2 regions of the Williamsia sp. M5A3_1d genome follow, and region 1 is predicted to be linked to the other one. Evidence: predicted binding sites of a transcription regulator. Region 1 holds the regulator's gene; the other holds the start of a gene.
The links. The regulator HspR, encoded in region 1, represses chaperone genes until heat shock. The targets are predictions, from matches to a motif close to ANNTGAGTNNNNNNNACTCANNT.

Region 1 (3,977 bases):
CACGAACTGCATCGGATCGGTCACGGATTCGACGGCGCCCGACTCGCCGCGGAAGGCGCACTGCGGGTCGCCGACACCCGATCGGCCACCGCGCTGCTGCAGACCGCGCGCACCATCGGCGGTACACCGTCGGCCGCTTCCTCGAACGACCCCGACACCCCTGCCGTCCCCGCGCCCGGCGCGACCGGTGTGGCGACCCTCTCCGAGCGGGAGGCCGAGATCGCCGAAAAGCTGGTGCTGGGCCTCACCTACCGTGAGATCGGTGCAGCGCTGTTCATCTCGGCGAAAACCGTGGAGCACCATGTCGCGCGCATCCGCCGGCGCCTCGGCTCGTCGTCGCGTTCCGAGCTGCTCTCGACACTGCGAGCCGCCGGCTACGGCGCCACCGCATCGAGCACCTGAGTCCCTGCGCACGTTTGCTTTTCGGCATCGTATCCACATCGCGCCTGAATGTCGTAGCCGTTGTCGGTGGGCACATGTACAGTCGAAGATGAGTTCGAGAGACGATTCGGGGGGATCATGGATACAGTGCAAGACGCGACAACAGTTGCGCTGCAGTCGTTCCTGTCGTCCCTCGCCGATCTCGACGCCGCGAACTCGGAGTCCGCGGCCGTCGATCGAATCGCCACTCTGGAGGCGATCAAGGCGGGATGTGCTGCGGCGCAGGCAGTCGAGACGATGCGGCTCGAAGAGCTGCGTGTCGAGGCCGAGACCGCCGCTGGGGTGCCGAAGAGTCGTCAAGGTCGCGGGTTGGCCTCGGAGGTCGCGTTGGCCAGGAAAGCGTCAGGGTCGTCTGGTGGTCGGTATCTCGGGTTCGCTCGCGCGTTGATGCGCGAGATGCCCCACACCCGCGCCGCGTTGGCATCAGGGGCGCTGACGGAGTGGCGGGCGACGATCCTGGTACGCGAGACCGCGCACCTCACCCCACGCGACCGCGGCGAGATCGACCGCCGGATCTGCGCGGATCTTTCTGCACTCAACGGTGTGGGTGACCGTGCGTTGGACGCTGAGGTCAAACGCCTCGCCTACGAACTCGACCCACAGGCCGTCGTCGACCGCCACGCCCTCGCGAAGTCCGACCGCCGAGTGTCGACCCGTCCCGCCCCCGACGGGATGGTGCGGCTGTCCGCGTTGCTGCCGCTCACGTCCGGGATCTCGGTGTACGCCTCGCTGAAGAAGCACGCTGACGCCGCCGTCGGTGGCGATGATCGCACCCACGCCCAGGTCATGGCCGACACCCTCGTCGAGCGCGTCACCGGCGCCGCCAGCGCGGACGCGATGCCGGTCGCGGTGAACCTCGTCCTCTCCGATGAGGTGCTCCTCGGGGACAGCACCGCCGCCGCGCACGTCACCGGCTACGGCCCAATCCCGGCTGACGCCGCCCGCGCGATGGTGAACACCGCGCTGGACGCCGACACCGCGGCCACGCTGCGGCGTATCTACGCTGCACCGTCCAGCGGAGCCTTGATGGCGATGGAATCCACGGCACGCCTGTTCCCGACCGGCCTCAAGACGTTCCTCGACCTCCGCGACCAGACGTGCTGGATCCCGTACTGCGACGCGCCGATCGCCGAATACGACCACGCCGACCCCCACGCCACAGGCGGCGCCACCTCGGCAGGCAACGGCGGCGGAATGTGTCTCGGTCACAACCGAGCCAAACAGAACGCCGGCTGGCGGGTCATCACCAGCGACGGCACCGACATCGCGAGACACACCGCGACCATCACCACACCCACCGGGCACAGCCATGCCTCCAGAGCGCCAGCACCACCAGGCCACCACGATCACCCCGTGAGCCCCATAGAACGACGGCTCCGGGCACTGCTCGACGCCGCGTGACCGTGCAATCAGCGCGTGCGTTTGCTTCGGGGTTGCCAGACCACGAGTGCGCTGGTGCGCGGTACGGGGACGAGTTCGCCTCCGTGACCGCGATGACGCAGATCGTTTCGGGCCGAGGCGAGTTCGCTCTCGAGTTCGCGCACTCGCTGGGCCAGGGCGTCGACGTGGTTGGTCAGGTCGATGATGCGTTTGATGCCCTCGAGGTTGACACCCTCGTCCTGCGAGAGGCGCTGCACCTCGCGGAGCAGTTCCACGTCACGCGTCGAGTAGCGGCGACCGCCGCCGGCGGCGCGCTGTGGGCGCACCAGCCCGAGGCGGTCGTAGGTCCGCAGGGTCTGGGCGTGCATACCCGCGAGCTCGGCGGCGACGGAGATCATGAAGACCTCCCCGTCACCGCCACTGCCGACGCCGCTGCCTGATCGAGTCATCACTGATCACCCCATCCGTCCCTCGGTCGGAATCCGCTGGCGCGCTCGGCGTCGGAGTACTCGCGGAGCTTCTCGACGGCGGCGTCGTCGAGCTTCTTCGGCACCGCGACCTTCACCGTCACCAACAGGTCACCGGCACCGCCGGCCCGCTTCGTGACACCTCGGCCACGGACCCGCAGCGTCCTGCCGTCGGAGGTGTTCGGCGGGATCTTCACCCCGACCGTCCCCTCGAGCGTCGGCACCGACACCGTGGCGCCGAGCACCAGTTCGCCGAAGCTGACCGGCAGCTCGACCTTGAGGTCGTTGCCGACACGGGTGAACACCGGGTCGGGACGCACCGTGACGGTGACGTACAGATCACCCGAGGGCGCTCCACGCAGCCCGGCCTCACCCTGCCCGGCGAGACGGATGCGTTGCCCGTCCTCGACGCCGACCGGGATGCGCACGTTGATGGTGCGGGTCCGCACGGTCACACCGTTGCCCGAGCAGTCCGAGCACGGCTCGTCGATCCTCGAGCCCGTCCCCTGGCAATCGGTGCAGGGCTCACTGAACCCGAACGCACCCTGGTTACGGCTGACCACGCCGGCACCGTTGCAGGTCGAGCAGACCTTCGGGCTGGTGCCGGGTTTCGCGCCGCTGCCATGACATGTCGTGCACGGTGACGGCGACGTCAGCGACAACGACACCGTCGTGCCGAGTGCGGCGTCGCGGAACGACAGCGTCGTCTGGGTCTCGAGGTCGTTGCCCCGCCGCGGGCGCGTCGCGGTCCGGGGTGCCCGGTTGAACAGCCCGCCGAACAGGTCACCGAACGCGCCGTCACCGCCGGCGGTGGTACCGGCGTTGCCGAACAGGTCACCGACGTTGAAGTCCGCGCCCGCACCGGGTGTGGTCCGACCGCCACCGCTGAAGCCACCGGGGAACCCGCCGCCCGCGCCGTTGCCGCGGAAACGGCCGCCGGCGAACGCGCGTCGCGTCTCGTCGTACTCCTTGCGCTTCGCGGGATCCGACAGCACGCTGTGCGCCTCCGACACCCGCTTGAATCGCTCCTCCGCCGCGGCGTCGCCAGGGTTGGCGTCGGGGTGCAACTCCCGGGCCAGCTTGCGGTACGCCTTCTTGATGGCGTCGGCCGAAGCGTCCGAAGCGACGCCCAGATCCTTGTAGAAGTCGTGTTCGAGCCATTCCCTCTGCGGAGCCATAGGGCGTCACCTCCTCTTTCTGTGTTGGTTCATGGTGTGCCCCTACGCCGAACCTCGCACCGCGGAGACGATGCGAGGTTCGGTGTGGGACATGAGGGTCAGGCGCCGGAGGCGTCGGCCGGTGCGCCGTCGGTCACGGTGACCATCGCGGTCCGGAGCAGGCGATCGCCGAGGCGATACCCCTGCCGGTAGACCGCCCCGATCACCGGGCTCGCGCCGTCACCGTCGTGCTGAACGGCCTCGTGCAGCGCCGGATCGAAGGCATCGCCCTCGGCGCCGAAGGCATTGAGCCCCTGCGCCTTCAGGGTGTCGGCGATCTTGTCGGCCACACCCTTGAGCGGTCCCGACTCGAGGTCGCCATGCGCGCGGGCCCGGTCGAGGTCGTCGAGTGTCGGCAGCAGCGCGTTGATCAACGACGCCTTGCCCTGCTCGACCGCACCCTGACGCTCCCGCTCGGCCCGGCGCCGGTAGTTGGCGTATTCGGCCTGCAGTCGCTGCAGGTCGGCCAACA
Region 2 (3,977 bases), 550 kb from region 1:
CATCGCTTCCGCGATGCGGCGCTGTCCGTCTCCCCGATCAGGCGGCGATCGTCGTCGCCTCAGACTCGTCTTCGAGTGCGGCGAGGATGATGTCGGCGACATCGGTCATCGGCCGCACGTCGACCGCGTCGAGGACCTCGGCGGGGACATCGTCGAGATCGGGCTCATTCCGGATGGGGACGAACACCGTTGTGAGACCGGCCCGCTGGGCCGCGAGCAGCTTCTGCTTCAGCCCACCGATCGGCAGCACCCGACCGTTGAGCGTGACCTCACCGGTCATCCCGACCTCGGCTCGAACGCGACGGCCGGTCGCCATCGACACGAGCGCCGTCACCATCGTCACGCCTGCCGACGGTCCGTCCTTCGGGGTGGCGCCCGCGGGGACGTGGATGTGGATCTTGCGATCCAGCGCCGAGGGGTCGACACCGAGCTGCGCCGCGTGCGACCGGACGTAGGACAGCGCGATCTGCGCCGACTCCTTCATGACGTCGCCGAGCTGACCGGTCAGGGTCAGCCCCGCGTCACCCACGGTGGACGACGCCTCGATGAACAGGACGTCACCACCCATGCCGGTGACCGCCAAACCCGTTGCGACGCCGGGCACCGCGGTGCGTTCCTCCGACTCCGGGGTGAACCGCGGTCGGCCGAGGTAGTCGACCAGGTCGGGCTCGTCGATCACCAGGGCGGTGTCGTCTGCAGCGAGCTTCGTGGTCGCCTTGCGCATCGCCTTCGCCAGGAACCGCTCGAACTGTCGCACGCCCGGTTCGCGGGTGTAGTCGGCCGCGATCTTGTGCAGCGCCTCGTCGGTCACGGTGACCTCGTCGGCGGTGAGCGCGGCGCGGTCGCGCTGGCGGGGGAGCAGGTAGTCGCGAGCGATGGCGACCTTGTCGTCCTCGGTGTAGCCGTCGAGGGTGACTAGCTCCATGCGGTCGATCAGCGCCGACGGGATCTGTTCCACCACATTGGCCGTCGCGAGGAACACGACGTCGGACAGGTCGAGATCGAGATCGAGGTAGTGGTCGCGGAACGTGTGGTTCTGCGCCGGGTCGAGTACCTCGAGCAGGGCCGCGGCCGGATCGCCGCGCTGGTCGGAGCCCACCTTGTCGATCTCGTCGAGCAGTACGACCGGGTTCAGCGACCCGGCCTCGCCGATCGCACGCACGATGCGTCCGGGCAGCGCACCGACGTAGGTCCGTCGGTGGCCACGGATCTCGGCCTCGTCGCGCACGCCACCGAGGGCGACGCGGACGAACTTCCGGCCCAGTGCCCGGGCGACGGATTCGCCGAGCGAGGTCTTGCCGACGCCGGGAGGACCTGCGAGCAACATGACCGCACCGGAACCGCGGCCGCCGACCACCTGCAGGCCGCGATCGGCCCGTCGCGCGCGCACCGCGAGGTACTCGACGATGCGGTCCTTCACGTCCTCGAGGCCGTGGTGGTCGGCGTCGAGGATCTCGCGCGCCGCCGCGATGTCGGTCGAGTCGGTGGTGGTGGTGTCCCACGGGAGGTCGAGCACGGTGTCCAACCAGGTTCGCAGGTAACCACTCTCGGGCGACTGCTCGCTGGAACGTTCCAGCTTGCCGACCTCACGCAGGGCCGCCTCGCGCACGTTGTCGGGCAGCGTGGCCGCCTCGATACGTGCGCGGTAGTCGTCGGATCCGTCGGGCTCACCCTCGCCGAGCTCCTTGCGGATGGCGGCGAGCTGCTGACGCAGCAGGAACTCCTTCTGTGTCTTCTCCATGCCGTCGCGCACGTCGCCGGCGATCTTGTCGTTGACCTCGACCTCGGCGAGATGGTCGGTGGTCCACGTGATCAGGGTCCGCAACCGCTCGACGACGTCTGGCGTCTCCAACAGCTGACGCTTCTGCACGTCGGTGAGGTACGACGCGTAGCCGGCGGTGTCGGCCAGGGCCGAGGGGTCGGTCAGCTTGTTCACCGAATCGATGACCTGCCATGCCTCGCGGCGCTGCAGCATCGCCAGGACGAGCTTCTTGTACTCGGCGGCGAGCTCGCGGGTCTCGTCGGTGACGCTCGATTCGGCGGCCTCGTCGACCTCGACCCACAGAGCGGCGCCGGGGCCGGTGGTGCCCGAACCGATGTGGGCACGCACCTCGCCCTTCACCACGGCGGCGTGCTGGCCTCCACCGAGGCGTCCGACCTGCACGATCGACGCGATCACGCCGTACGACGGGTAGCGGTCGTCGAGTCGAGGCGCGACCAGCAGTTTCTGTGAATCGGTCGCCTGAGCGGCGTCGACCGCGGCGCGGGCCGCGTCATCGAGCTCGATGGGGACCACCATGCCGGGCAGCAGGATGGGATCGGTCAGGAACAGAACGGGTAAGCGGGTGTCGCGCATTCTTCCTCCAGGGTTCAGTCTGATTCGCTCAACTGGCCGGAGGGATTGATCTGTTCCCGCTCAAGTCCGGTGTTCGTTGTGAGCAGAACGGGTGGTCGCGCACGATCTCAGTCGGAAACGGTGGTGCTGACCGCGGTCGGGGGCTCCTCGGACCTCGCGGCCATGTCGACCCGCCGCGTACCGCAGTCGGCGCACCGGACGTAGTGCACCGTCCCGTCGCTGGTGCGGTGGGCGGATTCGGTGACCCATGCGTGTTCGTGCGTCCGACGTTTCGGGCCGAGGGTCGAGTTCTCGATCGGTGAGGTGTGCATGCACCCACTGTGATGTCATGGTCTTATGCATCTCAACCCTTACGGCGAGTATGCGGTCCTCCTGGCGGCCTCGTTGGCCGACGACTGGCCCGATGACTGTGCGGGCATCGAGGCCCGAGCACGTGAGTTCGGGATGACCGGTCGCTTCGAGACCCGCCCCGACGACCACGCGCGGACCCGCGAGGTGATCGACGAGTGGCTGCGGATGGTCGACGCCCCCACCGAGGACGAACGCGCGCGTCTGCTCAACGAGACGATGAGCGTCGCCGCGGCCTACCCGAGGCTGACCAACCACGACGACGAGGGGTGGCATCTGCACTATCGGGATCGGGATCAGTCACTCGCTCACGTTCTCACCGCGGTCATCTCGGTGGGGACGGCGCTGCACCTCACCACCCGCGGGATGCACCGCATCGGACGATGCGCCGCCGGTCTTCCCGGCGGAGCGGAGTGCGACAGGGTGATCGTCGACGTCAGCCGCAACGGGACGCAGCGGTACTGTTCGGTGCGGTGCGCGAATCGCGCTGCGGTGCGCCGACATCGAGCCCGGACACAGTCGGAGCGGCGCTAGGGGCTGTCGCCGGCGACGATCGCGTCGATCCTCCAGCGATCGGATCCGTCCGAGGAGACGTAGAAGGCGTCGCCGCGCGCCACGTCGGCGACGGCCGCAGGGGTGCGGACGCGGACGTCCACGAGGACGCGTGCGGCCGAGTCGGTGAGGGTGACGCGCGCACACCAGGCGTCGGTCCCTTGGGGCAACGCAGAGATCCACCGCTGCAACTCGATGACGGTCGGGACCGGCGCGGTGTCGGAGATCGCCGCGCGCGCGGCCACCGGCGACTTGTCGGTGATCGCGGCCGCGAGGAATGTGGCGACCGCTCCGGTCGGTGAGGTCGGGTCGGCGCGCTCGTCGATCGTCGTGACCGCACCGTCGGTTCCGGTGGTGCAGAACGGGATCTGCGGTCCGTCTGCAGGAGCCGCGTTGTTCTGAGCCGGCACGGTCGCACCCGAGCCCGAGCCCGAGCCGCCCGCGCCGGACACCGTCGATCCCGATCCCGATGACAGGGCGAACACGGTGACACCCGTGGCGATCCCGGCGACGACGACCACGGCGCCCGCGATGAGTGCGATGCGACGTCGGTTGCCGCCACGGGAGCGACGGCGCGAGCCCCGTACCGCGATCTGCTCGAGCGTCTCCGACCAGTTCTGCGACGGGTCGGTGTTCATCGGCACCCAGGACGGCGCCTCCGGAGAGCCGCGCGGCGGACCCGGATCGGCGCCGGCGAACCACGGGGGTTCGGGCGGGAGGA

Region 2: lon (endopeptidase La) is a predicted target of HspR. The motif match lies at 2,368-2,390, and genes of this name have one in related genera.

What each region holds. Positions count from the first base shown of each region.
Region 1 is NZ_JBKEZX010000001.1:939,713-943,689, reverse strand. It holds gene ACLBW1_RS04395 (LuxR C-terminal-related transcriptional regulator) at 1-402, shown strand, start outside; gene ACLBW1_RS04390 (HNH endonuclease) at 520-1,842, shown strand; gene ACLBW1_RS04385 (heat shock protein transcriptional repressor HspR) at 1,851-2,270, opposite strand; gene dnaJ (molecular chaperone DnaJ) at 2,270-3,466, opposite strand; gene grpE (nucleotide exchange factor GrpE) at 3,565-3,977, opposite strand, start outside.
Region 2 is NZ_JBKEZX010000001.1:390,961-394,937, reverse strand. It holds gene lon (endopeptidase La) at 38-2,356, opposite strand; gene ACLBW1_RS01990 (hypothetical protein) at 2,464-2,667, opposite strand; gene ACLBW1_RS01985 (CGNR zinc finger domain-containing protein) at 2,693-3,238, shown strand; gene ACLBW1_RS01980 (hypothetical protein) at 3,235-3,977, opposite strand, start outside.